Regions from separate parts of the Pseudomonas sp. AS2.8 genome, predicted to be linked through region 4. Evidence: predicted binding sites of a transcription regulator. Region 4 holds the regulator's gene; each other region holds the start of a gene.

Evidence for each region. Region 4 encodes sigma-54, which starts transcription at its own class of promoters, with help from an activator protein. Its sites were predicted from a motif close to ANTGGCATNNANNTTGCTNT; they were not measured.
Region 1: flhA (flagellar biosynthesis protein FlhA) is a predicted target of sigma-54. The motif match lies at 5,715-5,734, and genes of this name have one in related genera.
Region 2: flgB (flagellar basal body rod protein FlgB) is a predicted target of sigma-54. The motif match lies at 4,912-4,931, and genes of this name have one in related genera.
Region 3: glnA (glutamate--ammonia ligase) is a predicted target of sigma-54. The motif match lies at 3,199-3,218, and genes of this name have one in related genera.

Annotation. Positions count from the first base shown of each region.
Region 1 covers NZ_JACHVV010000001.1:492,396-500,025, reverse strand. The annotation lists gene FHR73_RS02300 (protein phosphatase CheZ) at 1-44, opposite strand, end outside; gene FHR73_RS02295 (chemotaxis response regulator CheY) at 64-438, opposite strand; gene fliA (RNA polymerase sigma factor FliA) at 526-1,266, opposite strand; gene fleN (flagellar synthesis regulator FleN) at 1,263-2,093, opposite strand; gene flhF (flagellar biosynthesis protein FlhF) at 2,186-3,517, opposite strand; gene flhA (flagellar biosynthesis protein FlhA) at 3,528-5,654, opposite strand; gene sodC (superoxide dismutase family protein) at 5,880-6,407, shown strand; gene flhB (flagellar biosynthesis protein FlhB) at 6,400-7,548, opposite strand; gene fliR (flagellar biosynthetic protein FliR) at 7,561-7,630, opposite strand, start outside.
Region 2 covers NZ_JACHVV010000001.1:394,407-402,036, reverse strand. The annotation lists gene flgH (flagellar basal body L-ring protein FlgH) at 1-150, opposite strand, end outside; gene flgG (flagellar basal-body rod protein FlgG) at 172-957, opposite strand; gene FHR73_RS01840 (flagellar basal body rod protein FlgF) at 1,004-1,747, opposite strand; gene flgE (flagellar hook protein FlgE) at 1,917-3,266, opposite strand; gene FHR73_RS01830 (flagellar hook assembly protein FlgD) at 3,293-4,003, opposite strand; gene flgC (flagellar basal body rod protein FlgC) at 4,016-4,453, opposite strand; gene flgB (flagellar basal body rod protein FlgB) at 4,456-4,878, opposite strand; gene FHR73_RS01815 (hypothetical protein) at 5,609-5,878, opposite strand; gene FHR73_RS01810 (hypothetical protein) at 6,506-7,444, shown strand.
Region 3 covers NZ_JACHVV010000003.1:70,236-77,865, forward strand. The annotation lists gene typA (translational GTPase TypA) at 1-1,371, opposite strand, end outside; gene thiI (tRNA uracil 4-sulfurtransferase ThiI) at 1,529-2,983, opposite strand; gene glnA (glutamate--ammonia ligase) at 3,369-4,775, shown strand; gene FHR73_RS12770 (DUF4124 domain-containing protein) at 4,936-5,454, shown strand; gene FHR73_RS12775 (DUF4124 domain-containing protein) at 5,454-6,092, shown strand; gene glnL (nitrogen regulation protein NR(II)) at 6,264-7,328, shown strand; gene ntrC (nitrogen regulation protein NR(I)) at 7,341-7,630, shown strand, end outside.
Region 4 covers NZ_JACHVV010000002.1:865,170-872,799, forward strand. The annotation lists gene FHR73_RS10965 (KpsF/GutQ family sugar-phosphate isomerase) at 14-988, shown strand; gene lptC (LPS export ABC transporter periplasmic protein LptC) at 1,072-1,644, shown strand; gene lptA (lipopolysaccharide transport periplasmic protein LptA) at 1,631-2,173, shown strand; gene lptB (LPS export ABC transporter ATP-binding protein) at 2,170-2,898, shown strand; gene FHR73_RS10985 (RNA polymerase factor sigma-54) at 3,001-4,500, shown strand; gene hpf (ribosome hibernation-promoting factor, HPF/YfiA family) at 4,591-4,899, shown strand; gene ptsN (PTS IIA-like nitrogen regulatory protein PtsN) at 4,918-5,382, shown strand; gene rapZ (RNase adapter RapZ) at 5,384-6,238, shown strand; gene FHR73_RS11005 (HPr family phosphocarrier protein) at 6,270-6,542, shown strand; gene FHR73_RS11010 (superoxide dismutase) at 6,609-7,223, opposite strand; gene pmbA (metalloprotease PmbA) at 7,448-7,630, opposite strand, start outside.

The DNA.
Region 1 (7,630 bases), on a different contig from region 4:
TTCGACTCGAAGTCGCTGAAGCTGTTGGTGCCAAGCTGATCCATAACGTCCCCGCGGCTTTCTTCAGCCGTTCACCCGCTCGAAGATCTTGTCGATCTTTTCTTTCAGCACCTGGGCGGTGAAAGGCTTGACCACATAGCCGTTCACGCCGGCCTGAGCGGCTTCGATGATCTGCTCACGCTTGGCCTCGGCGGTCACCATCAGCACCGGCAGGGTCTTCAGGCGTGCGTCGGCGCGCACCTGGCGCAGCAGGTCAATGCCGGTCATGCCGGGCATGTTCCAGTCGGTGACGAGAAAATCGAAGTTGCCGCTCTGCAACATCGGCAGGGCGGTGTTGCCGTCGTCTGCTTCGGCGGTATTGGTGAATCCCAGATCGCGCAGCAAATTCTTGATGATGCGTCTCATCGTGGAAAAATCGTCCACGATGAGGATTTTCATGTTCTTGTCCAAGTCGACCTCCGTCCTAATCCGCACACACGCCGCGAGGCGCGCCTAAGCAATCGTAGTAGCCTGAGTACCAGCCGGTTAACGCGAACGCCATTCCGCCAGCCGCGCCCGCAGGCGTGCCGCGCATTGACTGTGAAGTTGGCAGACGCGTGACTCGCTCACGCCCAACACCTCGCCGATTTCCTTGAGGTTGAGTTCCTCGTCGTAATACAGCGAGAGCACCAGACGTTCACGCTCCGGAAGATTGGCGATGGCGTCGGCCAGGGCCTTGCGGAAGCGCTCGTCTTCCAGACCGCGACCGGGTTCGAGTTCATGCGAACCGCTCTCCTCGAGCCCATGCTCACCACCCTCCATGAGGTCGTCGAAACTGAACAGGCGACTCCCCATGGTGTCGCCAAGGATGCCGTAGTACTCATCCAGACTCAATTTAAGTTCGGCCGCGACTTCGGAATCTTTAGCGTCGCGACCCGTACGCGCTTCCACCGCGCGAATGGCGTCGGTGACCATGCGCGTGTTGCGGTGTACCGAGCGCGGCGCCCAGTCGCCCTTGCGGACCTCGTCGAGCATGGCGCCGCGGATGCGGATTCCGGCGTAGGTCTCGAAGCTGGCGCCCTTGCCGGCGTCATATTTGCGCGAGGCCTCCAGCAGGCCGATCATGCCGGCCTGCATCAGGTCCTCGACCTGCACGCTGGCCGGCAGACGCGCCAGGAGGTGGTAGGCGATGCGTTTCACCAACGGCGCGTAGCGGTTGATGAGTTGCTCCTGCTGGGTACGTTCCGAGGTTTTGCTGTACATGCGAAGCCCGCTGGATGCTGTCATGCGTGGGTACCGATGGCTGGTTGCACAAGGCGCTCGACAAAGAATTCGAGATGGCCGCGCGGATTGGCGGGCAACGGCCAGCCATCGACTCTCTGAGCTACCGCACGGAAGGCCAGCGAGGCCTTGGCACGCGGAAAGGCTTCGAACACGGGGCGCTGTTTCTGTACGGCTTTGCGCACCGCCTCGTCGAACGGAATGGCGCCCACATACTGCAGGGCGACATCCAGGAATCTGTCGGTCACCTTGGTCAGCTTAGCAAAGAGATTGCGACCTTCCTGGGGTGTCAGCGCCATGTTCGCCAGAACCCGGAAGCGGGTGACGCCATGGTCGCGATTGAGCAGCTTGATCAGGGCGTAGGCATCGGTGATGGAGGTGGGCTCGTCGCACACCACCACCAGGACTTCCTGGGCGGCGCGAACGAAGCTGACCACCTGGTCGCCGATGCCGGCAGCGGTATCGACGATGAGCACGTCGAGGTTTTCGCTGATGTCGCTGAAGGCCTGGATCAGACCGGCGTGCTGGGCCGGTGTCAGATTGACCATCGCCTGGGTGCCCGAGGCCGCCGGGACGATGCGGATGCCGCCCGGGCCGTGCAGCAGCACGTCGCGCAGTTCGCACTCGCCGGAGATGACGTCGGCCAGGGTGCGCTTGGGCGACAGGCCGAGCAGAACGTCGATGTTGGCGAGGCCCAGATCGGCGTCGAGCAGCATGACGCGCCGCCCGATATCGGCCAGGGCCAAGGCCAGGTTGACCGACACGTTGGTCTTGCCGACACCGCCTTTACCGCCCGTGACCGCTATGACTTGGACGGGATGCATGCTACCCATTGCCTGATACCTTTGATTGAAATCCGTCACACTTTAGACCAAGTGCATTTGGCGTGCCCAGGCATGCGATGCACCACTACCGTTCGTCTGCGCTAACCGGCGCGGCGGGCATTGCTCTGATACAGGCCGGCAAGCATGCCGGCCATGGTTTCTTCGCTCGGCTCCTCGGGGGCCTGCAGGCTCACCGCACGGCTCACCAGCTGGTGGCTGCGGGCCGGGTGCAGGTCGTCCGGGATACGGGGGCCGTCGCAGATGTAGGCCACCGGCAGGCGCTGGCTGATGGCCAGACCCAGGGCTTCGCCGAGACTTGCGGCTTCGTCCAGCTTGGTCAGCACGCAGCCGCTCAGGCCGCAGCGCCGATAGCTGTGGTAGGCCGCCTTGAGCACCTGGCTTTGGCTGGTGACACCCAATACCAGATAATTGCGAATCTTCAGCTGGCGGTTGGCCAGGGCTTCGAGCTGCACCTTGAGCGCCGGATCATTGGCGGGCATGCCCGCGGTGTCGATCAGCACCAGGCGCTTGCGCGCCAGGGGTGCCAGCGCCTGGGCCAGGGACTGGCCCGGGTCGACCAGGGTCACCGGCACGTCGAGGATGCGGCCGAGGGTCTTGATCTGCTCCTGGGCACCGATGCGGAAGCTGTCCATGCTGACCAGCGCCAGACTCTGGGGACCGTACTTGAGCACGTAGCTGGCGGCGAGCTTGGCCAGGGTAGTGGTCTTGCCCATGCCGGCCGGACCGACGAAGGCGACGACACCGCCCTCCTCCAGGATCTTGGCGTCGGTGGTCTTGGCCAGCTGGGCGAAGTTGGCCAGCAGCATGCGCCAGGCATGCCGCGGGTCCTGGATCTTGGCGACGCTGTCGAGCAGGTGGCGGGCCAGATCGGCCGGAAGGCCCATGCGCTGCAGGCGACGCCAGAGGCCGGCCTGCTGCGGACGGGTGGACTGCACCTGGGTCCAGGCCATGGAGCCGAGCTGGACTTCCAGCAATTCACGCAGACCGCTGAGTTCGCTGCGCATGGCTTCCAGGGCGCGACGGTCTTCCGGCGCGGTGCTGGCGGCGGGGGCAGCGGCGGCGGCCGGCTGGGAGGCACGCGGCGGGGCGATCACCGGCTCGCGACGGCTGTCGGCGGCGCTGATGGCGCCGAGCAGCTGCTTGTCCTTCGGCGCGGCCGAGGGCACGCCCGGGGCGCGGATGCTGAGGTCGGCATGGGCCTGGGCGATCTTCGCATGGGTCTTGCGCAACTCCGCCTGCAGCTCCGCGTTGGGCGCGGCCGGTGCCGGAGCCTGGTAGTCCAGCGCCGCGGTCAGCTCGACACCGCCGGCGACCCGGCGGTTGCTGAGGATGGCGGCATCCGGGCCCAGCTCGTCGCGTACCAGCTTCATGGCTTGACGCATATCGGCGGCGAAGAAACGTTTGACTTGCATGATCTAGACCTCAGCCATTCTGGCCAACGGTAGCGACGATGGTGACCTGCTTGTTGTCCGGAATTTCCTGGTACGCCAGTACACTCATATTCGGTGCCGCCATCCGCGCGAAGCGGGACATCATCCCGCGGATCGCACCGGCTACCAGCAGCACCACTGGCTTACCCATCATTTCCTGACGCTGCGCTGCCTCGATGAGGGAACGCTGCAGTTTTTCAGCCATGCCAGGCTCGAGGAACATGCCGTCCTCGGCGCCTTGACCGGCCTTCTGCATACTACTTAGCAACATCTGTTCCAACCTTGGCTCAAGGGTGATAACAGGCAGCTCAGGCTCCATTCCCACGATGTTCTGGACGATTGCGCGGGACAAGGCAACCCGCACGGCACCGGCGATGGCGGCGGGATCTTGACTCCGCGGACCGACGTTGGCGATGGCTTCCGCGATGGTACGGATGTCGCGGACCGGGACCTGCTCCTGCAGCAGCTGCTGGAGGATCTTGAGCAGGGTCGAAAGGGAGACGATGCCGGGCACCAGCTCCTCGGCCAGCTTGGGCGAACTCTTGGCCAGCACCTGCAGCAATTGCTGGACTTCTTCGTGACCGATCAGCTCGTGGGCGTGCTTGAAGAGCACCTGGTTGAGGTGGGTGGCGACCACGGTGCTGGCATCGACCACGGTGTAGCCGAGGGATTGGGCCTGGTCGCGCTGGGTGACGTCGATCCAGACGGCCTCCAGACCGAATGCCGGATCCTTGGCGGCGACGCCGTTGAGGGAGCCATAGACCTGACCGGGGTTGATGGCCAGCTCGCGATCGGGGTAGATCTCGGCTTCGGCCACGCTGACGCCCATAAGCGTCAGACGATAGGCATTGGGCAGCAGGTCCAGGTTGTCGCGGATGTGCACCGACGGCATGAGGAAGCCGAGGTCCTGGGACAGCTTCTTGCGCACGCCCTTGATCCGCGCCAGCAGCTGGCCACCCTGGTTGCGATCGACCATGGGGATCAGCCGGTAGCCGACTTCTAGACCGACCATGTCCACCGGGGTGACGTCGTCCCAGCCCAGCTCCTTGGCCTCGGCCGGACGCTGCACGGGAGCCAGGTCCTGCTGCTTCTTGGCTTCGACCTCGGCGGTCTGCTTGGCCTGGCGCTGACGCTTGTAGATCATCCAGGCACCGGCGGCGGCGCCGCCGCCCAGGCCGAGGAACGGCAGGTGCGGCATGCCCGGGACCAGGCCCATGGCGATGATGATGAAGGCCGAGACCGCCAGCGCCTTGGGCGAGGCGAACATCTGACGATTGACCTGCTGGCCCATGTCCTCGGCCGAGGACACCCGGGTCACCATGATGGCTGCGGCAACCGACAGCAGCAGCGAGGGGACCTGGGCGACCAGGCCGTCACCGATGGTCAGCAGGGCGTAGATGCGCGCCGCTTCGCCGAACGGCAGACCGTGCTGGGCCATGCCGATGGCCATGCCGCCGATGAGGTTGATGAAGAGGATCAGCAGACCGGCGACGGCGTCACCGCGAACGAATTTGCTGGCACCGTCCATGGAACCGTAGAAGTCGGCTTCCTGGCCCACTTCGGTCCGGCGCTTCTTGGCTTCGGCCTGGTCGATGATGCCGGCGTTCAGGTCGGCGTCGATGGCCATCTGCTTGCCGGGCATGGCGTCCAGGGTGAAACGCGCCGACACCTCGGAGATACGACCGGCACCCTTGGTTACCACCACGAAGTTGATGATCATGAGGATGGCGAACACCACCGCACCGACCACGTAGTTGCCGCCGACCACCACCTCGCCGAAGGCCTGGATGACCTTGCCCGCGGCGTCGTGACCGTCCTGGCCGTGCAGCAGCACGACGCGGCTGGAGGCCACGTTCAGCGCCAGGCGCAGCAGGGTCGAGACCAGCAGGATGGTCGGGAAGACCGCGAAGTCCAGCGGCCGCAGGGCGTAGACGCTGACCAGCAGGACCACGATCGACAGGGCGATGTTGAAGGTGAACAGCACGTCCAGCAGGAACGGCGGCATCGGCAGGGTCATCATGGCGAGCATCGCCAGGACGGCCAGCGGCACGCCCAGGTTGCCGCGAGCCAGACCGCGCATGTTGCCCATCATCATGGATTTGTCGACTTTCACACCCATTCCTCGCTTGCCGGTGCCGTCGTCACGGAAAGTTGACGCAGCGCACTGTTCGCAGGGGCTTGAGCAAGCTCCGGGCCAACTGCCCAAGACCTTGAATCAGCGAGGTTTTCGCAGGGGTGATACAGGACTGGTTACGGATCGCCAAAGCCGTCGGCTGAACCACGGGCGGAGGCCATGAGTCTGTCTAGGGACCCGCGCTAGCGCGCCCATCCGAGGAACATCACCATGAAAATCTGGACCGCGACGCTGTTGGCCACCTGCCTGGTCGGAACCGCCCAGGCGGCCGAGTCTCTGACGATCCCGCTGAACAAGGTCACGACCGACGGTGTGGGCGAAAGCGTCGGCAGCGTGCAGGTGACCCGTTCCAAGTACGGCCTGGTCTTCACACCCGACCTCAAGGGCCTGGAGCCCGGCATCCATGGCTTTCATGTCCATACCAAGCCCAACTGCGGCGCAGCCGAGGTGAATGGCACCCTGACCGCGGGTGGCGCCGCGGGTGGCCATCTGGATCCGCGCAACACCGGCAAGCACAGCGCGCCCTGGTCGGACGACGGCCACCTGGGCGAATTGCCAGCGCTCTACGTGACCGCCGACGGCCAGGCCACCCAGCCGGTGCTGGCGCCCCGTCTGAAGCGCCTCGAAGAACTCAAGGGCCATGCCCTGATGGTGCATGCTGGTGGCGACAACTACGCCGACCAGCCCAAGCCGCTGGGCGGTGGCGGCGCGCGCGTCGCCTGCGGCGTCATCAAGTAGGCGCCTTCCCCTCCTCATCCCGCCGCAGATCCGGCGGGATGGGCAGATCGGACAGCTTGGGCTTGCGTCCACGTCCGGCGCGGAACTGCCTGAGCTGATAGACATAGGCCAGGACCTGGGCCACGGCGACGTAGAGACCGGCCGGAATCTCCTGGTCGACCTCGGTGGAGAAATACACCGCCCGCGCCAGCCCCGGCGACTCCAGCAGCGAGACCTGGTGCTCCTGGGCGATCTCGCGGATCTTCAGCGCGGTGAAATCGCTGCCCTTGGCCACCAGCACCGGTGCCCCGCCCTTGGCCGCATCGTATTTGAGCGCCACGGCGAAGTGGGTCGGGTTGGTGATGACCACATCGGCGTTGGGCACCTCGGCCATCATCCGGCGCTGCGCCATCTGCCGCTGCATCTGGCGGATCTTGCCCTTGACCTCGGGCTTGCCCTCGCTGTCCTTGTACTCGTCCTTGATCTCCTGCTTGGTCATCATCAGCTTCTTGCGATTGCTGAGGATCTGGAAGGGAACGTCCACCGCGGCGATGATCAGCAGCCCCATGGCCAGCAGCAGGGTGGCATGCCCCACCACCTGCATGCTGTGCAGCAGCGCCTGCTCGGTCGGCAGCTTGGCGATCTGCAGCAGCGCCGTGCGTTCGCTCATCAGCACCATCACCGACACGCCGAGGATGATGAAGAACTTGCCCAGCGCCTTGAGCAACTCCACCAGGGAATGCTTGGAAAACATCCGGGCGATGCCGGACATGGGATTCATTCGGCTCGGCTTGGGTGCCAGCACCTTGCCGGAAAACAGGAAGCCACCCAGGGCGATGTGGCCGATGATGGCGGCGATCACCACCAGGGCGATCATCGGCAGCATGCCGATCATCGCCGCCTTGCCCGAGGCCAGCAGAAAGGTGCTCATGAAGCGCTCGTCCATGACCTCTTCCCGGCGCAGGGAGAAGTTGCTGCGCATCACCTCCAGCAGCTTGCCGCCGAGAAAGGCGCCATACATCAGCAGGCCGCCGACCCCCGAGAGCATGACCGCCACCGTACCGAGTTCGCGTGATCGCGGGAGCTGCCCCTCCTCCCGGGAATCACGCTTGCGTTTCTCTGTGGGGTCTTCTGTGCGGTCTTCGCCATCGGATTCAGCCATGTGGCGTACCTCCTAGCGTTCTCGGGCCAGTTCGCGCAGCCATTGCAGCGCCTCGGTGGCGAGACTTTCATAGTGGGAAAGG
Region 2 (7,630 bases), on a different contig from region 4:
GAAGATGGCGCCGTTGTTCTGCGCCGCCGGCACCGGCGTGCGCGGCAGCACCGGGGCGTAATAGGGATCGTCCGGCTTGGCGGCCGGGGCTACGCATCCTGCGAGTACGAGCGCTCCCAGGAGCGGGGCGACGGCGAACAGAGGTTTCATGGAGCGCTTCCTCACAGGAGATTAGAGCTGTTGACTGACGAAGCCGAGCATGTCGTCGGCCGCTTTGATGACCTTGGAATTCATCTCGTAGGCGCGCTGGGTAGTGATCATGTTCACCAGCTCCTCGACGGTGCTCACGTTGGAGTTTTCCAGGGTGCTCTGCAGGACGGTGCCGAGACCGTTGAGGCCCGGGGTGCCGACCTGGGGCGCACCGCTGGAAGCGGTCTCGCTGAACAGGTTCTGGCCCACGGCCTGGAGACCGCCCGGGTTGACGAACTGGGCGATCTGCAGATTGCCAATGACCTGGGGCGCGGCCTGGCCGGCGGTGGTGACCGACACGGTGCCGTCTTCGCCGACGGTGAAGGTCTTGGTATCGGCCGGCAGCACGATGGCGGGCTGCAGGGCGAAGCCGTTGGCGGTGACGAGCTGGCCATCGGCATTCAGGTGGAAGGTACCGTCACGGGTGTAATTGATGGTCCCGTCGGGCATGGTCACCTGGAAAAAACCGTCGCCGTTGATGGCCATGTCCAGCGGCTGGTCGGTGGTCTGCAGCGAACCCTCGGTGAAGTTCTTCTGGGTGCCGACGATGCGCACACCGGTACCCAGTTGCAGGCCGGAGGGCAGCTGGTTGTCCTGGGTGGACTGGGCACCCGGCTGGCGCCGGATCTGGTACAGCAGGTCCTGGAATTCGGCGCGATCGCGCTTGAAGCCCGTGGTGGACACGTTGGCCAGGTTGTTGGAGATGGTGGTGAGGTTCATGTCCTGGGCGGACAGACCGGTCTTGGCGACCCACAGTGACGACATCATGATGGTATTCCTCGAAGTGCCGGTTTTACGTCGGCGCTAGCCTTGATCAGGAGAATTGCAAAACCTTTGCCAGTGCCGCGTCGTTGTCTTCGGCGCTGCGCATCATCTTCACCTGCAGTTCGAACTGGCGGGAAAGCGACAGGATCGAGGTCATCTCCTCCGCCGCATTGACGTTGCTCGACTCGACAAAGCCGGACACCAGGGACACGTTGGCGTCCATGGGCGGCGCTGCCTGGCCCTGCTTCATGTGCAGCAGGCCGTCGAGTCCCTTTTCCATCTGCTTGGTGTCGGGATTGACCAGCTTGATGCGATCGACCTGGGCCAGGGCGTTGGCTGCCTGACCGGAGCCGCGAATGGTGATGCTGCCGTCCTGACCGATTTCCACCTTGGAAGCGGGCGGCACGGCGATGGGTCCGCCATTGCCGAGCACCGGCATACCACTGCCGGTCCGCAGCATGCCGAGGGGATCGATCTGCAGGCTGGAGGTACGTACATAGGCCTCCTTGCCGGAGGGGTCCTGGACCGCGACGAAGCCTGGGCCCTGGATGGCCACGTCCAGGTCACGCCCGGTTTCCTGCAGCGCACCGGGGGTGAAGTCCGTCGCCGGCCGTTCGCTCATGGAATAGACGCGCGACGGCATGGTCTCGCCGAACACCTGCATCGAGCGCGCCTGCTCGAGATCCTTGCGGAATCCCGAGGTCGAGACGTTGGCCAGGTTGTTGGCATGGGCGCGCTGGGCCATTTCGTTCTGGCTGGCGCCGGTCATGGCGACGTACAGCAGCTTGTCCATCTGATCCTCCGACGGCGGCAGATTGCCGCCAAGCTTGCGTTCGGAGGTTCTTTAGCAAGGCCCGTTCCAGAAAACGTAAACCCCACTGAATCAATGACTTGAGAATAGAAAAGCCTCCCGAAGGAGGCTTTTCCTGACGTCTGAGCGGCAAGCCGTCAGAGAAACGACATCAACGCAGGTTGATGATGGTCTGGGTGATGGCGTTCTCGGTCTCGATGGTCTTAGCGTTCGCCTGGTAGTTGCGCTGCGCCACGATCATGTCGACCAGCTCGGTGGAGATGTCCACGTTGGACGCCTCCAGCGCACCGGATTGCAGGGCACCCAGGGTACCGGAACGCGGCGTGCCGACCACCGGCTGACCCGACTCCGAAGACTCGGTCCAGGAGGTCTTGCCCATGGGGGTCAGGCCCTGGACGTTGGCGAAGTTCGCCAGCACGACCTGGCCCTGCACCTTGGACTGACCGTTGGTGTAGCGTGCGAAGATCTGACCGGTATCGTCGATCTCCAGGCCAGACAGCTGGCCGGTGGTGTAGCCGTCCTGGTTGACGCTGGTCACGGCAAAGGCGCTGCTGTACTGGGTCGAGCCACGCATGTCCAGGGTGATGCCGGCCGGGTTGGCCACGGCGCCGTTGGAGGCCCAGGTCGCCGGGGTACCGCCGTTGGAAATGGCCGGCACCCAGTTGTCCAGCTTGAGCACGCCCTCGAAGGCATTGGTGCTGGCGTTGTTGACCTGCTTGAGATCGGTCGAGGCCACATTGGCACCGTCGAGCGCACCACTGCTGGTGAACGGCAGGGTCACGCTGTAGGGCGTGGCGACCTTGGTGGTCGCATCCTCCTTGGTGGGATCGCCCGGATTGCGGCCGTCGATCAGCACGTTCATGGTCCAGGAGTTGTTCGCGCCCTTGACGAAATACTGCGACAGGACGTGGGCGTTGCCCTGGCTGTCATAGATGTTCACCGAGGTCGAGGAGTTGTAGCTGGTCGGATCGGACGGGTTGAACGGCGTCGTGGTCGGCGTCGTCTGGGTCGAGTTCAGGTTGACCGTCTGCTTGATCGAACTGGACGCCTTGGGCGCCTGGCTGGCGGTCTCGATGCGCAGGTCGCTGCGCACACCCGGCTGCAGCAGACCCTGGTCGTTGGTGGTATAGCCCTGCAGCTTGTAGCCGTTGTTGTCGACAATGAAGCCTTCCTTGTCGGTCCCGAAGTAACCGGCACGGGTGTACTGCACAGCGCCATTGTTGCTGGTGACGAAGAAGCCGTTGCCGTTGATGCCCATGTCCAGCGCGTTCTGCGTGGAATCGATGGTGCCCTGGTTGAACAGCTGGCCGACGTTGCCGAGCAGCACGCCGCTGCCCTGGGCATTCTTGCCGGTGCCGAGGACTGAGGCGGCATAGAGATCCTGGAACTCCGCTCGCGACTGCTTGAAGCCGACGGTGCTGGCGTTGGCGATGTTATTGCCCGTGATGTTGAGGTCACTGGACGCGGCCTTGATGCCGCTCAAACCGATATTGAAAGACATGCTGGATTCCTCTCGTGTGCCGCGCCTTACTGGCCGACCGCCTGGACTTTGGAGATGCCGATGCTGCCGACGCCGGCAAGGTTGAGTGTCATTTCGCCGCCGTTCTGCCCGAGCGTCACACTGTCGACGTTGGCTGGCAGACTGGTCTTCATGGCCGTGGTGGTGTCGTTCACGTTCGCCTGGGCCTCGAAGCGGTAGGTGCCGGCATCCAGCTTCTTGCCGCTGGCGTCGGTGCCATCCCAGGTGAAATTCACCAGGCCACTGGATTGCTGCCCCAGGTTCAGACGATTCACCTGACTGCCGGCGTCGTTGTAGACGTTGACCCAGACGTTCGGACTGGAAGCGGTCAGATTGAGCGCGCCCTTGAAGTCCGCACTGGTATCCACCTTGACCTTGTCGGTATCGACGATCACCTTGCGGCCCACCAGGGTGGACGCCTGCAGCGCCTGGGAAGACTGACTGCCGGAGAGGATCGAGCTGACGCTGGTATTGAGGTTGGTGATGCCCTCGACGGTACTGAACTGCGCCAGCTGTGCGATGAATTCGCCGTTGCCCTGGGGCTCCAGCGGATTCTGGTTGTTCATCTGGGCGACCATCAGCTTGAGGAACTCGTCCTTGCCGAGCTTGCCGCCTTTCTTGCCATCGCTGCTAGCGGTCTCGGAGGTAGCGTCTGTCTTGTTGACGGAGTACTTGTCGAGCACCGACTGAGCGGTTGAATTGGTCGTGCTTATGGACATGGCGCCGGTTCCTTACTGACCGAGGGTCAGTACCTTCTGCATCATCTGTTTGGCGGTATTCATCATTTCCGCATTGGTCTGGAAGGCGCGACTGGCCGAAATCATGTCGGCCATCTCCTCCACCACGTTCACGTTGGGGTAGTAGACGTAGCCTTCCTTGTCCGCCATCGGGTGGTTGGGCTCATAGCGCTTCTGCACCTCGCTCTGATCCTCGACGATGCCCTTCACCTCTACCCCGACCCCGGCCTGGCCCTGGTCGTCGAACAGCGAGGCGCCGCCCTGGGCGTCATTGAGCTGGGCGGCGAACACCGGATGCCGCGCCTTGTAGGTCTGGTCGACGCTGGAGGACACGGAATCGGCGTTGGCCATGTTGCTGGCTACGGTATTGAGGCGAACGTTCTGGGCGCTCATCCCGCTACCGGCGATGTTGAACAGCGAACTCAGGGACATGGCTACTCTCCACGCAGGGCCGACATCAGCCCCTTGAACTTGCTATTGAGCAGGGTGAAGCTAGCCTGGAAATTCATCGCGTTTTCGGCGTAGTTGGCCTGCTCGACCTGCGCATCCACGGTGTTCTGGTCCACCGAGGGCTGAGTAGGGATGCGATATTTCAACGCCGAGTCGCCCATGCCCATGTCGAAGCCTTCAGCGGCGATATGGCGGCTGTTGGTGGTTTCCAGCTGATAATGGCCGGATGCCCCCGGGGCGCTCTTGGCCGCCTGCTCAGCCATCACGGCGCTGAAATCCAGATCCCGCGCCTTGTAGCCCGGGGTGTCGGCATTGGCGATGTTGTTGCCCAATACCTCGGCGCGTTGCGAACGGAAGTTCAGCGCCTGTTCGTGCAACCCGAGTGCTTTGTCGAAACTGATGCTCATGTCGAGAGACCTTTGACGTGGCTTGCAAGCGATTTAGCAAGGCCCGTGCCAGTCTCCAGCATCCATCTAAATCAAGGGTTTAGTGCAACGCGGCAGTCAAAACGACGGCAAGCGGCAAGGTTTTTCCGCCGCCTTTGCCGGCCCTGTGATCGGGTGCGGCAAAACTTTGGCGCAGAAAAGGTAAACCGGGAGCCAAACCTACATGCTGTGGATTTGCCCCTATCGAACCGGACCAATGCCCCCGTCAAATTGCGGCCTGCTACAAACACCTAAAATCCTGCAGCGATCGGTATTCGACGCTTTGTACGGATACCCCTCGCAATGCCTGACAGCGATAGCCAGGTTGCTTAGGGTCTTTGCACGGTCGAGCTTAGACATGTGGCGGATATAACCGCCCTTCTTAGTTTTCACGAAGCTTTCCGCCATCCCGCTGCCTGGGGACTACACGCCCTTTTCATCAGAGGCAACAGGTCGACCTGCTGCGCAAAAGATGAGTCTGTTTGGCGGTATAGGTCTACTCGTTACCAGCCAGATACTGCGCCGTTAACGAAAGTCGCCTAACTCGAAGCCATGTTCGATAGCGCCTAGCATCACGTCGCGAACCACGTCACCGCTACAGCGTCTTGCGCCAGCCGCCCAACTGACAGTAAGGCAATGGCAGGCTATCGCCCGCCATTGCCGGGAAAGGACCTAAACCGATGTCCAAAGCCAGTTGAGCATTACGTCTGTCTCAAGAGTTGTTGTGGCGCGCATCGGATAGAGCACGACGATAAAGGGTAACCATCTCGCCCAGCAGCTCCTGAGCGATATTGCAGGCAACCTTTAGCCGCAGCTCTTCAGGATGACCGGAGTCGCGCTCTGCCAGCTGAATTAGCAGGTCACCTAGCATTGAGGCACGAAGATCCGCATCGGCTTCGATAGATCGAGTGGAAAGATCCATTTGGTCGAGCGTGATTGGCTTGCTGGGGAACGGGACGATAGAAGGATTCTTCTCAGCCATAGCAAACCTCCGTTGTAGAGGTAGATGGCATACAGGTAGCGCCAAGGCGGAGCTCGGGCTTAAAAGGAGATACAGGCATTTTAACTGCTCCTCAGACGATTAAGGAGCCGCCACCCGCCGTTGTCACTCGGTGATGGGAGGCGGACCGTGAGGGGGTGACAAACCGGCGTCCGAGGGAACCGGCCAGGCAAAAGCCTGCCCCACACGGCCCGCCATAGAAAACCACAGATGTGGTCTAGCTACAGCGCTACCGCGCCTCGAACGAATCGGGTTGTCACACCCGGTCGTGGGATTGACCACGACAATGCAAATTTACCGTTTTGGAACGCGCCCTAGCAACCCGTGACGACGCTCGCTACCTATGACTCATCTAGGTTGGTCTACGGCAGACCATTTGGTACGCAACGGAAATACGGTAACGGGCCAAATCAGATTGTTCTGGGACAGACCAATCCAGCCTCCACGAGACTCGCTGACAGCCAAACAGCCTTCGTAGGGGGAGAGCAAATGGGAAACTATTGCACGCACAAGCGCTACGCACCGACTAACTGGTTCACGACGCCAATCGCACTGTTAGTAGATCCGCGGCTAACGCCGCTGGAGCGCAACGGGTGGCAGGTCTTGCGCATGCTCAGTGATGCAGACGGTGTGAGTTCGCTTACGAGCCTGAGCCAGCTTCGACGCTATCTCACCACCACGCCGTTAGGACAACGGGCGGGCTATGAGACGGCACGACGTGTGCTGAAAGTGCTGCGCCTGACGGGTTGGATCACTCTGCTCGGTGTACAGCGTGACCCCATGACGGGCAAGGTGATGAGCGAGCGCTACAGGGTGCATGAGCGTGCCTTAGCGTTTGATCGAGCATGCACTGCCGACCAGACGCTTGCCGGCCTATTGCACGCGTGCCTTCACGAGACGGGCCATCCGATCCAGCGAATTGCGCAGCATCTCAATCATGCGTTCGAACAAAAGCAGCGCAGTGACGATGGGCAGGCTAGCCCTGATGACCTTGGGAGCTCTAGCTCCGAGGCGGTACAGATGGGGTCTGGCATAGACCAAACCGGTCTGTCACAGACCAACGAAGTCCACCACGAACCAATTGGCCAATACAGTACGTACAGTAGTAAGACGTATAAAGTACGTACGTACCCTTCAGAGGTCGAAAGCACAGAGGGCAGCACTCCGCTTCCATCCTGTCTTGCGGGAGTTGATGAAAAGCAGTTGCAAGAGCTTCTGACTGGACTTGATGAGTTGGCGCTGGAGCAGCGTCAGCAGGTGTTGGCAGAACTGGAGGCCAGACACCGTAGCGGCGGCATACGCAACGTAGTGGCCTATGCCTTTGGCTTGATCAGACGAGCGCAGTCGGGAGGTTTCCGGCCTTATGCACTGCGAGACAGGCCGGCAATGCAGACCGTGGCGAACAGAGACCTCGGCATGGACCATCGTCCACGCCCGGCACATCGAGTAGCCCCCGCAAAGCGCTCAACGCCCGAGATTGCCGAAAACCACATTGCGACGCTTCGCAAGATGCTCAACATGCCCGTGCGATGCGACGAATCAGGCTGAACGCGGAGAGGGACTTAAGACCTATCGCCCCCGGCAGGTATAGGCGTGGCTGAGACTAGGTTGTGCTCAGGTTGTACAGCATGCCGGCAAGCTGCGTGGACGATAAAAGCCAACGCAGCACCGTGCATACCAACCGGAATGTTTAAAGCCGAGCAACAGCAGTCGCTTGGATGGGTACGGTTAGTA
Region 3 (7,630 bases), on a different contig from region 4:
GGTCAGGAAGTTGTTACGGAAGCCGATCAGGCCACGCGCCGGGATGGTGTATTCCAGGCGGATACGGCCCTTGCCGTCGGGGATCATGTTGGTCAGATCGCCCTTGCGCAGACCCATCTGCTCCATCACCGAGCCCTGGTGCTGCTCTTCGATGTCGATGGAGACGTTCTCGTAGGGCTCCTGCTTCACGCCGTCCTTCTCGATGATCACCACTTCCGGACGGCCCACGGCCATCTCGAAGCCTTCGCGGCGCATGTTCTCGATCAGTACCGACAGGTGCAGCTCGCCACGGCCGGAGACCTTGAATTTCTCGGCCGACTCGCCCGGCTCGACGCGCAGGGCCACGTTGTGCAGCAGTTCCTTCTCCAGACGGTCCTTGATGTTGCGGCTGGTGACGAACTTGCCTTCACGACCGGCGAACGGCGAGTCGTTGACCTGGAAGGTCATGCTCACGGTGGGCTGGTCGACGGTCAGCGGCGGACGGGCTTCGACGTTCTGCGGATCGCACAGGGTGTCGGAGATGAACAGCTCGTCCATGCCCGAGACGCAGACGATGTCGCCGGCTTCGGCTTCGGCCACTTCCACGCGCTGCAGGCCGGAGTGGCCCATGATCTTGAGGATACGACCGTTGCGCTTGCTGCCGTCGTCGCTGATGGCCACGACCGGGGTGTTGGCCTTGATGCGGCCACGGGCGATGCGGCCGATGCCGATCACGCCGAGAAAGCTGTTGTAGTCCAGCTGGGAGATCTGCATCTGGAAGGGACCGTCCAGATCGACCTGGGGGGCCGGCACGTGGTCGACGATGGCCTGGAACAGGGCATCCATGTTGTCGTCCATCTTCTCGTGGTCCAGACCGGCGATGCCGTTCAGGGCGCTGGCGTAGACGATCGGGAAGTCCAGCTGCTCATCGGTGGCGCCGAGGTTGTCGAACAGGTCGAAGATCTGGTCGATGACCCAGTCCGGACGCGCGCCGGGACGGTCGATCTTGTTGACCACCACGATCGGACGCAGGCCGGCCTTGAAGGCCTTCTGGGTCACGAAGCGGGTCTGCGGCATGGGGCCGTCCTGGGCGTCGACCACCAGCAGCACGGAGTCGACCATGGACATCACGCGCTCCACCTCGCCACCGAAGTCGGCGTGGCCGGGGGTGTCGACGATGTTGATGTTGTAGTCGCCCCACTTGAGGGCGGTGTTCTTGGCCAGGATGGTGATGCCACGTTCCTTTTCCTGGTCGTTGCTGTCCATCACCCGCTCGTTTTCCGCTTCTTTGCGGTCCAGGGTGCCGGACAGGCGCAGCAGCTTGTCGACGAGGGTGGTCTTGCCATGGTCGACGTGCGCGATGATGGCGATGTTGCGTAGATTCTCGATCACAGTGGTGTTCTCGGTATAGAAATGAAGGAGCTTCAGCCAGCAGGCTGACAGCCGGAGATTGCAAAGGCGCGAAACGCGGCCGACCGGTACGCGGCCGGAGGGCTAGAAGAGGTCGGGAGGGCGGTGGCGGATACTGCCACCCAGCAGGCCCGGCTGCTTAGGCCGGACGATAAACGCGCACATTGGCGTGCCCTTCGGTGAGCAGGTGATGGGCGTGCAGCCGGCTCATCACCCCGCGGTCGCAATAGAGAAGGTACTGGCGATTCTCGTCCAGTTCCTTGAAACGGCTGTTGAGTGCGAAGAACGGCATGGTCTGCACCTCGATGCCGGGCAACTCCAGCGGCTGGTCTTCCTGGGCGTCGGGATGGCGAATGTCCACCACGACCTGCCCGGGCAGCGGCTGATCCACCTCTTCCACCTGCACGTCCTTGCCCAGCTCCTCGATCACCTTGTCGACGGTGATGAAGCGCGCGCGTTCCAGCGCGGCGTCGAGCACCGCCAGGTCGAACTTGCCTTCCTCGTGCTCCACCCGCAGGGCCTTGGCCTTGGTGGTGGGATTCACCGAGATGATGCCGCAGTACTCGGGCATGTGCTTGGCGAAGTCGGCGGTGCCGATGCGCTGGGCGGTGTCGATGATGTCCTGCTTGTGGCTGGCCAGCAGCGGGCGCAGCACCAGGGTATCGGTGGCCTTGTCGATCACCGCCAGGTTGGTCAGGGTCTGGCTGGAGACCTGGGAGACGGCCTCGCCGGTCACCAGCGCCTCGATCTGCAGCTGCTCGGCGATGCGACTGGCCGCGCGCAGCATCATGCGCTTGAGGATCACGCCCATGTGGCTGTCGTCGCACTGGGTGAGGATCTGCCCCACCACTTCCTCGAAGGGCACGCTGATGAACAGCACACGCTGGGAGCGCCCGTACTTCTCCCAGAGATAGTGGGCCACTTCCATCACGCCCAGTTCGTGGGCGCGCCCGCCGAGATTGAAGAAGCAGAAATGGCTGACCATCCCGCGTCTCATCATCTGGTAGGCGGCCACGGTGGAATCGAAACCACCGGACATCAGCACCAGCACCTGCTCCAGGGCGCCCAGCGGATAACCGCCCAGCCCTTCGTGGTGCTCGTCGATGATGAACAGCTGCTGGTCACGGATCTCCAGGCGGACGTTCACCTCGGGATTCTTCAGGGCGATGCCGGCGCCGCCGCAGCGTTCGCGCAGGCCACCACCGACATGGCGCTCGACGTCCATCGAGGAGAAGTCATGGCGACCGGCACGCTTGCAGCGCACCGAGAACACCTTGCCGCGCACCCGCTCGCCGAAGTGGCGGACGCACAACTCGAGAATCGAGTCGAAATCGCCCAGCGGATACTCGTGCACCTCGAGGAACTGGCCGATGCCGGGGGTGCAGGCCAGCCGCTGCTTCATCTCCGCCAGCAGCCGCGGCTCGTCGAGCGCGGTCTCCAGGGTGATGTTGTCCCAGACCCCTTCCACGCGGACATCCGGATCCAGATCGCGCAGCACGACACGAATGTTCTTCACCAGCTGGCGAATGAAATTCTTGCGCACCGGGCGACTCTTGATGGTGATTTCCGGAAAGACCTTGATGATGAGCTTCATGAGCGGGAAACGGGGGGCGGGTAACGCGAAAGAAAAGGGCGAATATCATACCTGAAAACCATCACGCACTCGAATCCAGCCGACAAAATCACCTGCGGCGCCATTTGAGTGCAGAGACGAATTTACAAGCACCAATTTGGTGCGTAGATACGCCGCCGATTGGCCTGAAAACGGCACGACTGGCGTCAGGATGGGCTTCCAGCCCATTTGAGGGCACTGGCATACAACTTGCTCTCTTGTGAGGCAGCCGCCCCTGGGCCAGCATAGGGCGCTTTTCGTGGAACGCCGGTCGCTGACCAGGCAGTACGGAAGCGCCCCTCAAGGGCACAGCTGATACCGGGAGTACCGCCAACCGCTCCCGGCCGAAATTCCTCTGGAGGAAACCATGTCGAAGGCTGTTCAACTGATCAAAGAAAACGACGTGAAGTGGGTAGACCTGCGCTTCACCGACACCAAAGGCAAGCAGCAACACGTCACCATGCCGGCGCGTGACGCGCTGGACGAAGACTTCTTCGCCCACGGCAAGATGTTCGACGGCTCCTCCATCGCCGGCTGGAAAGGCATCGAAGCCTCCGACATGATCCTGCTGCCCGACGACAGCACTGCCGTTCTGGATCCCTTCACCGAAGAGCCGACCCTGATCCTGGTCTGCGACATCATCGAACCCTCCACCATGCAGCCCTACGAGCGCGACCCCCGCGGTATCGCCCGTGCTGCCGAGGAATACCTGAAGTCCACCGGCATCGGCGACACCGTGTTCGTCGGCCCTGAGCCCGAGTTCTTCATCTTCGACGAAGTGAAGTTCAAGTCGGACATCTCCGGCTCCATGTTCAAGATCTTCTCCGAGCAGGCTTCCTGGAACACCGATGCCGACTTCGAGTCCGGCAACAAGGGTCACCGTCCGGGCGTCAAGGGCGGCTACTTCCCGGTACCGCCGGTCGATCACGACCATGAAATCCGTACCGCCATGTGCAACGCCCTGGAAGAGATGGGCTTGGTCGTGGAAGTCCACCACCACGAAGTGGCGACCGCTGGCCAGAACGAGATCGGTGTGCAGTTCAACACCCTGGTCAAGAAAGCCGACGAGACCCAGACCCTGAAGTACGTCGTGCACAACGTGGCCGATGCCTACGGCAAGACCGCCACCTTCATGCCCAAGCCCCTGTACGGCGACAACGGCTCCGGCATGCACGTGCACATGTCCATCTCCAAGGATGGCAAGAACACCTTCGCTGGCGAAGGCTATGCCGGCCTGTCCGATACCGCCCTGTACTTCATCGGCGGCATCATCAAGCACGGCAAGGCGCTGAACGGCTTCACCAACCCGTCCACCAACAGCTACAAGCGTCTGGTGCCCGGCTTCGAAGCCCCGGTCATGCTGGCCTACTCGGCTCGCAACCGTTCCGCCTCCATCCGTATCCCCTATGTGTCGAGCCCGAAAGCCCGTCGCATCGAAGCCCGCTTCCCGGATCCGGCTGCCAACCCCTACCTGTGCTTCGCCGCCCTGCTGATGGCCGGCCTGGACGGTATCCAGAACAAGATCCACCCCGGCGATGCCGCCGACAAGAACCTGTACGATCTGCCGCCGGAAGAAGGCAAGAAGATCCCGCAGGTCTGCGGCAGCCTGAAGGAAGCCCTGGAAGCCCTGGACGCCGGTCGCGCGTTCCTGACCAAGGGCGGCGTCTTCACCGACGAGTTCATCGATGCCTACATCGAGCTGAAGTCCGAGGAAGAGATCAAGGTGCGTACCTTCGTGCACCCGCTGGAATACGACCTGTACTACAGCGTCTGATCCCGCTGCGGTAACGCCAAGAGGCCTCCTTCGGGAGGCCTTTTCTTTTGCCTTGGGAAAACCGCTGCGACCGACGCCAGCGCGGAGCGGCCGAGCTGCCTACCTGCCCACACGACGCGCCTGCTACCCTTGATCTCCATCGCCCGGCCGAGATTCCGCCATGCCTCGCCTGCTTGCCTGCTGTCTGCTCTGCCTCGCCTGCTCCGCCCAGGCCGCGATCTACAAGTCGGTGGATGCCGAAGGCAACACGGTATTCAGCGACCAGCCCTCGGCCAACGCCAAGCCGGTGCAGGTGGCGCCCACCAATACCGTGGACAATCCACGGCCGGCGCCGCCCATCCCCAGTGCGCCTGCGGCGGCGACCCCTGCCGGTCCGGCCTTCAGCCGCCTGGAGGTCAACGTGCCCGACGATGAGGCCATCCGCGCCAACAACGGTACCTTCTCGGTGGGGGTAGCCGTGGAACCGGCCTTGGGTGCGGGGCAGTCGCTGCAATTGCTGGTGGACGGCGCCCCCTATGGCAGCCCCGGCCAGAGCACCCGCTTCGGCGTGGCCAATCTGGAGCGCGGCGAGCACCGCTTCGCGGCCCAGGTGCTGTCCGGCAACGGCGAGGTGATCCAGACCAGTGCCGAAAAGATCGTGACCGTGCAGCGCATCAGCGTCAACAGCCCGGCCCGCTGATGCGTCCGCTCCTGATCCTGCTGCTGCTCTGCCTGCTGCCGCCCGCCCAGGCGGCGGTCTACAGCTATGTCGACAAGGAGGGCAACCGCGTCTACACCGACCAGCCACCCAAGGGGGTCAAGGCGACCCAGGTGCCGATCACGGTGCCCAACAACCTCAACCAGCAGGGCCAGCCGACCCGCAAGCTGAGTCCGACCCCCGCCGCGCCGGTGGCCAGAACGCCCAAAGCAGCGCCCTTCCGCTACCAGATGCTGCGCATCCTGGTACCCGAGCCGGATGCCACGGTGATCGATCAGGAAGGGCAACTCATCGTCAGCCTGGTCAGCGAGCCGGCGTTGCAGCCGGGGCACAGCTACCGGCTGCTGCTGGACGACAAGGAAGCCGGTGCCGGTCGCAGTCCGGTGTTTCCCCTGGGCAACCTGGATCGCGGCACCCACAGCCTGGTGGCGGAGATCCTCGCCGCCGATGGCAACGTGCTGGAGCGGACGCCGGCGCAGCCCTTCCATCTGCGCCGCCCCTCGCTGGAGCAGAAACGCCTTGCCCATCCCTGCAGCGACAAGGATTGGGGCAAACGCCCGGAATGCCCGCTGGACATGAAACCGCCCGAACCCAAGAAATCCTGGCTACCCTTCCTCTAGCGCACCTATTTGGTGCGCTTTTTCATTGCGCACCATCTTGATACAAATCCGGTTTCGCTCCGCCAGTCGCGCGGCGGCTGTTAGTGCACGTTACAGCCATCTGCCCTAACTCGGGGCGTCTTGGTTTGCTTCTTGCATTTTCCTATCGTCCCTATAGCGCTGTGGCCCCTCATGCCTACCGACGTCATCCACCGACTCCTGCTCGACAACCTCACTACCGCGGTCATCCTGCTCGATGCGGAGTTGCGCCTGGAGTACATGAACCCGGCGGCCGAGATGCTGCTGGCCATCAGTGGCCAGCGCAGCCATGGCCAGTTCATCAGCGAGCTGTTCACTGAATCGCCCGAGGCCCTGCAGGCCCTGCGTCAGGCGGTGGACCATGCCCACCCCTTCACCAAGCGCGAGGCGCTGCTGATCTCCACCTCGGGCAACAGCCTCACGGTGGACTATGCGGTGACCCCGATCCTGGATCGCCACAACACCCTGCTGCTGCTGGAAGTCCATCCTCGCGACCGCCTGCTGCGCATCACCAAGGAAGAGGCGCAGATCTCCAAGCAGGAGACCACCAAGCTGCTGGTGCGCGGCCTGGCCCACGAGATCAAGAATCCCCTCGGCGGCATCCGCGGCGCGGCCCAGCTGCTGGCGCGCGAGTTGCCGGAAGAAGCGCTCAAGGACTACACCAACGTCATCATCGAGGAAGCCGACCGGCTGCGGAATCTGGTCGATCGCATGCTCGGCCCCAACAAGCTGCCGAAGCTCGCCATCACCAACGTCCACGAGGTACTCGAACGGGTCTGTAGCCTGGTGGAAGCGGAAAGCCAGGGCCTGATCAATCTGGTACGCGACTACGATCCGAGCATTCCCGACCTGCTGATCGACCGCGAGCAGATGATCCAGGCGGTGCTCAATATCGTGCGCAACGCCATGCAGGCCATCTCCCAGCAGAACGAACTGCGGCTGGGCCGGGTGACCCTGAGAACCCGCACCCTGCGCCAGTTCACCATCGGCCACCACCGCCATCGCCTGGTGTGCAAGGTGGAGATCACCGACAACGGCCCGGGCATCCCCCAGGACCTGCAGGAAACCATCTTCTATCCCATGGTCAGCGGTCGCCCCGACGGCACCGGCCTCGGGCTCGCCATCACCCAGAACATCATCACCCAGCACCAGGGGCTGATCGAGTGTGAAAGCCATCCTGGCCACACCGCCTTCAGCATCTTCCTGCCGCTGGAATAACGAGGAGTACGCATGAGCCGTCAGGAGACCGTCTGGATCGTCGACGACGACCGTTCCATCCGCTGGGTCCTGGAAAAAGCCCTGCAACAGGAGGGCATGACCACCGTCGCCTTCGACAGCGCCGACAGCGTCATGACCCGCCTCGGCCGCCAGCAGCCGGACGTGGTGATCTCGGACATCCGCATGCCGGGGACCAGTGGCCTGGACCTGCTGTCGCGCATCCGCGAGATGCACCCGCGCCTGCCGGTCATCATCATGACCGCCCACTCCGACCTGGACAGCGCCGTGGCCTCCTACCAGGG
Region 4 (7,630 bases):
TGCCTTCTGACCCATGCCCGACTCAATAGATTTCATCGCTTCCGCCAAGCGCACCATAGATGTAGAGCGAGCGGCAGTGGCCGCCCTGGGCGAACGCATCGACGAAAGCTTCGCCGCCGCCTGTCGCCGACTGCTCGACTGCCGCGGACGCATCGTGGTCCTGGGCATGGGCAAGTCCGGGCATGTCGGCAACAAGATCGCCGCGACCCTGGCCAGCACCGGCAGTCCGGCCTTCTTCGTGCACCCGGCGGAAGCCAGCCATGGCGACATGGGCATGATCACCCGCGATGACGTCATCATCGCCATCTCCCAGTCGGGCACCTCCAGCGAGATCCTGACCCTGCTGCCGCTGATCAAGCGCCTCGGCGTCCCGCTGATCAGCTTTGCCGGCAATCCCGCCTCGCCGCTGGCCAAGGCCGCGGACGTCAACCTGGACACCAGCGTCGCCACCGAGGCCTGCCCGCTCAACCTGGCGCCCACCTCCTCCACCACCGTCGCCCTGGTGCTGGGCGACGCCCTGGCCATCGCCCTGCTCGAGGCCCGTGGCTTCACCGCCGAGGATTTCGCCTTTTCCCACCCGGGTGGCGCCCTGGGTCGGCGCCTGCTGCTCAAGGTGGAAGACGTCATGCATGCCGGCGCCGACCTGCCGCAGGTCGGCGAAGACACCCTGGTCTCCGATGCCCTGCTGGAGATGTCGCGCAAGGGACTGGGCATGACCAGCGTGCTCGCCACCGATGGCCGTCTGGCCGGCATCTTCACCGACGGTGATCTGCGCCGGGCCCTGGATCGCGGCATCGACGTGCGCGCCACGGCGATCGCAACCGTGATGACCCGCGGTGGTCGAACCGCCAGGGCGCAGATGCTTGCCGCCGAGGCGCTGAAGATCATGGAAGAGCACAAGATCAACGCGCTGGTGGTGATCGATGACGAGCGCCGGCCGATCGGCGCCCTCAACATGGGTGACCTGCTACGCGCCGGGGTGCTGTAGGCCGGGTTATACTGCCCGACTAATACGCCGCACTCCCGTGTTCAACCCGCCGCCCCCTGGTGCGGCCCACCACAGGTACCCTCATGTTTCGCAGCTTGCGCCGCCCCGTGCTGTTGGTCCTGATCGCCGCCGCGCTCATCGCGATCGGCTACTGGAACATCCTGCCGCAGCGCTTCGTCGATGCTCCGGCCTCGTCGACCCCGCAAGACAGCGCCATCGACGGCTATGCCCTCAATACCCGGACGATCCAGTATCGCCTGGACGGCAAGATCCAGTACGAACTCAAGGCCGAGCGCAGCGAACACGTCAAGGCGACCGACGTCACCCTGGTGACCCGGCCCGACATGCTGGCCTTTCGCGGTACCGACTATCCCTGGCACATTCGCAGTGCCCGCGCCGAGGTCGCCCCCGGTGGCAGTCAGGCGGAGCTGATCGATGACGTGCGCGTCGAGCGTACCGATGAAAAAGGCCGCCCGGTGGTGTTGACCACCACCCGCATGACCGTCTTTCCTGACAAACAATATGCGCAAACCGAGCAAGCCGTTAGAATCGAGGCCGCCAATGGGGTGACCACGGCCAATGGCATGAAAGCGTATCTAGAAGACGGCAGAATGCTCCTGCTGTCCAACGTAAGAGGCCAGCATGAGGTTCGTTAAAACCCTCCCCTTCCTGTTCACCCTCGGCGCCACCTTTGGCAGTGCCGCGGCTTGGGCCCTGCCGACCGATCGCACCCAGCCGATCCGCGTGCAGGCCGACAGCGCCGAGCTCGACGACAAGCAGGGCGTGGCCGTGTACCGCGGAGACGTGGTCATCACCCAGGGCAGCATGAAGATCACCGGCAACACGGTGACCTTGACCCAGGACAACCAGGGCAACATCAAGGTCGCCACCGCAGTGGGCAAACCGGCCTACTACGAGCAGAAGCCCTCGGCGGACAAGGACATCGTCAAGGCCTATGGTCTGACGATCCAGTATTTCGCCCAGGAAAATCGCATCATCCTGATCGATCAGGCCAAGGTGGTCCAACAGGGCAACACCTTCGAAGGCGAGAAGATCGTCTACGACACCCAGCGCCAGATCGTCAACGCCGGGCGCGCCAACGGCAGCAAGGTCACCACGCCGCGGCCGCGGATCGACATGGTCATCCAGCCCAAGGATCAGCAGCAGTCGGGGCAGGGACAATGACGGTCACGCTCAAAGCCCAGCATCTGGCCAAGAGCTACAAGGGTCGTCAGGTCGTTCGCGACGTCAGCGTCAGCATCGACAGCGGTCAGATCGTCGGCCTGCTCGGTCCGAACGGTGCCGGCAAGACCACCTGCTTCTACATGATCGTCGGCCTGGTCAAGGCCGATCAGGGTCGGGTGCTGATCGACGACCAGGACGTCACCGCCCTGCCCATGCATGGCCGGGCCCGCGCCGGGATCGGCTATCTGCCGCAGGAAGCCTCGATCTTTCGCAAGCTGACCGTGGCCGACAACATCCTCGGCATCCTGGAAACCCGCAAGGACCTGGACAAGGCCGGCCGCCTGCGCGAGCTGGAAAGCCTGCTGCAGGAATTCCACATCACCCATATCCGCGACAACCGCGGCATGAGTCTGTCGGGTGGTGAGCGGCGCCGCGTCGAGATCGCTCGCGCCCTGGCCACCGCGCCCAAGTTCATCCTGCTGGACGAACCCTTCGCCGGCGTGGACCCCATCTCGGTGGGCGACATCAAGCAGATCATTCGCCACCTCAAGGCCAAGGGCATCGGCGTGCTCATCACCGACCACAATGTCCGGGAAACCCTGACCATCTGCGAAACGGCCTACATCGTTAACGACGGCCAGCTCATCGCCGAAGGTACCGCCGAGGAAGTCCTCGCCAACGACCTGGTCAAGGAAGTCTATCTGGGCCACGAATTCCGCCTCTAGGCAAACCCGGGGAAACAAGGCATATAATTTGCTAACGCTCGCAGGGTTCGCGAGGTTCGGTGGCGCTGTTCGCGTCGGTAGACAAGGTGTATTTCCGCAGCCATGAAACCATCGCTAGTCCTCAAGATGGGCCAGCAGCTGACGATGACGCCGCAGCTGCAACAAGCCATACGTCTGCTTCAGCTCTCGACGCTCGACTTGCAACAGGAAATCCAGGAAGCCCTGGAATCCAATCCGATGCTGGAACGTCAGGAAGAAGGTGAAGACTTCGACCAGAGCGAAGCCTCGAGCGAAGGCGATGAGAGCTCAGGCTCGGGCAACCTGGAAACCACCTTCAAGGAAACCTCGGTCGCCACCAACGAGATGGCCGACGAATCCGAGTGGAGCGAGCGCATCCCCAGCGACAGCGAGCTGCCGGTCGATACCGCCTGGGAAGACATCTACCAGACCAGTGCCAGCAGCCTGCCCAGCAATGACGACGACGAGTGGGACTTCACCACTCGCACCTCGGCGGGCGAGAGCCTGCAGACCCACCTGCTCTGGCAACTCAACCTGGCACCCATGTCGGATCTCGATCGCCTGATCGCCGTGGCGATCATCGACGGCATCGACACCGACGGCTATCTGCAGGAGAGCCTCGAAGATATCCATGCTTCCCTCGATCCCGAGCTGGAAGTCGATCTCGATGAAGTCGAGGTGGTCCTCAGGCGCGTCCAGCAATTCGAGCCGGCCGGGGTCGCCGCGCGCAATCTGCGCGAATGCCTGCTGATCCAGCTGGCCCAGCTACCGGCCAACCTCCCCCTGCTCGGCGAGGCCAGGCGCCTGGTCAGCGATTACCTCGACCTGCTCGGCAGCCGCGACTATGCGCAGCTGATGCGGCGCATGAAGATCAAGGAAGACGAGCTCAAGCCCGTCATCGAACTGATCCAGACGCTGCATCCGCGCCCCGGCTCGCAGATCGAATCCGGCGAAGCCGAATACGTGGTGCCGGACGTCATCGTCCGCAAGCACAACGAGCGCTGGCTGGTGGAGCTCAATCAGGAAGCCGTGCCGCGCCTGCGGGTCAATCCCCAGTACGCCGGCTTCGTCAAGCGCGCCGACAGCAGCGCCGACAACACCTATATGCGCAACCAGCTGCAGGAAGCCCGCTGGTTCATCAAGAGCCTGCAGAGCCGCAACGAGACCCTGATGAAGGTGGCGACCCAGATCGTCGAGCACCAGCGCGGTTTTCTCGAATACGGCGAAGAGGCGATGAAGCCGCTGGTCCTGCATGACATCGCCGAGGCGGTGGGCATGCACGAATCGACCATCTCCCGGGTGACCACCCAGAAGTTCATGCACACCCCGCGTGGCATCTACGAACTCAAGTATTTCTTCTCCAGCCACGTCAGCACCGCCGAGGGGGGCGAATGCTCCTCCACCGCGATCCGCGCGATCATCAAGAAATTGGTGGCGGCGGAAAACGCGAAAAAGCCGTTGAGTGACAGCAAGATCGCTGGTTTACTGGAATCGCAAGGTATACAAGTCGCTCGTCGCACGGTGGCTAAGTATCGGGAATCCCTGGGTATCGCTCCGTCCAGCGAACGCAAGCGTCTCATCTGACGCGTCCTGATGTGTGACCGTGCTTCGTTCGATCCTTGTCATGTCGGCGAGCAGCTTCGCCGATGCAGCCCGGCAATAAGGAGAAGCGGTATGCAAGTCAACATCAGTGGCCATCAGCTTGAAGTGACAGAAGCCCTGCGTGACTACATCGGCGAGAAACTCGCCCGCCTCGAACGGCACTTCGACCGTATTACCAACGTCCAGGTCATCCTGGAAGTGGACAAGCTCAAGCAGAAAGCCGAAGCCACCCTGCACGTCGCCGGCGCCGCCGTGGTTGCCAATGCCGAGCACGACGACATGTATGCCGCCATCGATCTCCTGGCCGACAAGCTCGACCGCCAACTGATTAAACACAAGGAAAAATCGATCGAACGCCAGCAGGGCGTCGGCGTCCGCTGAGGTTTCGATCGCCGCTTTATGATCAGACTCGAAAACATCCTGACCCCCGGCCGCACCCAGACGGGTGCGCCGGGTGGCAGCAAAGCCGCTGTACTGGAACGCATCGCCGAGCTGGCCGCGCAGGAACTGCCCGGCCACGACGCGGCGCACATCCATGAATGCCTGATGGCGCGCGAGCGCCTGGGCTCGACCGGTTTCGGCAATGGCATCGCCATTCCCCACTGCCGCCTGGCGGGTCTGCAGCAACCGCTGTGCGTGCTCTTCCACCTGCAGCAGCCGGTGGACTTCGATTCCCTGGACGGCGCTCCGGTAGACCTGGTGTTCGTCCTCCTGGTCCCGGAAGCCGCCACCGAGCAGCACCTCACCCTGCTACGCCAGATCGCCGGCATCCTCGATCGCGCCGACATCCGCGAGCGGCTGCGCAAGGCGAGGGACAGTCAGGCGCTCTATCAGATCGTCGTCGAGGCCCAGAGCGGACACTGACATGCACCTCATCATCGTGAGCGGACGTTCCGGGTCGGGCAAGAGTACGGCGCTCAACGTGCTTGAGGACAATGGCTTCTATTGCATCGACAACCTGCCGGCCAGTCTGCTGCCCGATCTGGCCCAGCATGCGCTGACCGACATGGAGCGCCCCCAGCCCAAGGTCGCCCTGTCCATCGATGCGCGCAACCTGCCCAGTCAGTTGCAACGCTTTCCCGAATTGCTCGAACAGGTGCGCAGTCGCAACATCCGCTGCGACGTCCTCTATCTGGACGCCGATGACCAGGCGCTGCTCAAGCGTTTTTCCGAGACGCGCCGCCGGCATCCGCTGTCGAACCAGGAAAGGTCCCTGGCCGAAGCCATCCATGACGAGCAGGTGCTGCTGTCGCCCATTGCCGACCTGTCCGACCTGAAGATCGACACCACCCATCTCAATCTCTATCAGCTGCGCGACATCCTCAAGTTGCGCCTGCTGAACGCGCCGGAGCCCGGCACCGCCTACCTGGTGGAATCCTTTGGCTTCAAGCGCGGGCTGCCAGTGGACGCGGACATGGTGTTCGATGTGCGCTTCCTGCCCAATCCCTACTGGAAACCGGACCTGCGCGACTTTTCCGGACTGGATGCCCCGGTACGCGACTATCTCGAGCAACAGCCCGAGGTAGAGACCCTGTACAATGACATCCGCGATTACCTGGTGAAGTGGCTGCCGCGTTTTGCCGCCAACAACAGGTCCTATGTGACCGTGGCCATTGGCTGTACCGGTGGTCATCACCGTTCGGTCTATCTGGCCGATCGCCTGGGTCGCGAACTCAAAGACCTGCTCAAGAACGTCCAGATTCGTCACCGCGATCTCTGACGCCCGTTTTGTTTCGACAAGGACAGACTCAATGCCTGCCCAACAGATCACCATCATCAACAAGCTGGGCCTGCACGCCCGTGCGGCTGCCAAGTTCGTCGGCGTGGCCGGCCGCTATCCTGCCAGCATTCGCGTCGGCCGCAGCGGCGAACCGCCCGTGGACGGCAAGAGCATCATGGCGGTCATGATGCTGGCCGCTGGCAAGGGCACGGTGCTGCAACTGGAAACCGAGGGTGAACAGAGCGACGAGGCCATGCGCGCCCTGGTCGAGCTGATCAACAACTACTTCGACGAAGGTGAGTGATCAGCCCTGCTCCAGCGTTGCCCAATAAGAAAGCCGCCCGAGGGCGGCTTTTTCATTGGGCGTCGATCAGGCGTTCAGCGCCGTGTCGTAGCGACGGGACACTTCCGGCCAGTTGATGACGTTGAAGAAGGCACCGATGTACTCGGGACGGCGGTTCTGGTAGCGCAGGTAATAGGCGTGCTCCCAGACGTCCAGGCCGAGGATCGGGGTGTTGCCGGTCATCAGCGGGCTGTCCTGGTTGCCGGTGCTCTCGACCACCAGCTTCTTCTCGGGGGTGACGCTCAGCCAGGCCCAGCCACTGCCGAAGCGGGTCAGGGCAGCCTTGGTGAAGGCTTCCTTGAAGGCATCGAAGCCACCCAGCTGGGACTCGATGGCTTCGGCCAGGGCGCCTTCGGGCTTGCCACCGGCGTTGGGGGCCATCACGGTCCAGAACAGGCTGTGGTTGGCATGGCCGCCACCGTTGTTCTGCACGGCGCCGCGCTTGTCCTGGGGCAGCTTGTCCAGCTGGCGAACCACGTCTTCGGCCGACAGGTTGGCGAACTCGGTGCCTTCCAGCGCCGCGTTCAGGTTGTTGATGTAGGTCTGGTGGTGCTTGGTATGGTGGATTTCCATGGTCTGGGCATCGACGTGCGGTTCCAGCGCGTCGTAGGCGTAGGGCAGCTGAGGCAGAGTATGCGGCATGCGGATTGTCTCCATGGTGGCTTTGGTATGGACCCAGCGCCCTTGGGCGATGGGGTGTACGGCTGGTGCGCCACGGCGCACCGTCTGAAGCCTGGGCCGTCCGGTCAGCGAATTCGACCGCACGGCTATGTCCTAGTGCATTGCTAGGATACTAACGAGTAACGGGGTGGGCTGTCTCCCGTTCGACAGGATTTTCCTCTCCACGACCTCTCCGGCGACCTTCACTAGCTGCCGGCCAGGGTCATGCCATCGATCAACACCGAGCCGGTGCGCAGACTGCCGCGGCGTTCCACGTCGCTGCCCACCGCCAGGATCTGGCGGAACATGTCGCCGAGACGGCCGGCGATGGTGACCTCCTGGACCGGAAACTGGATCTCGCCATTCTCGATCCAGAAGCCGCCGGCGCC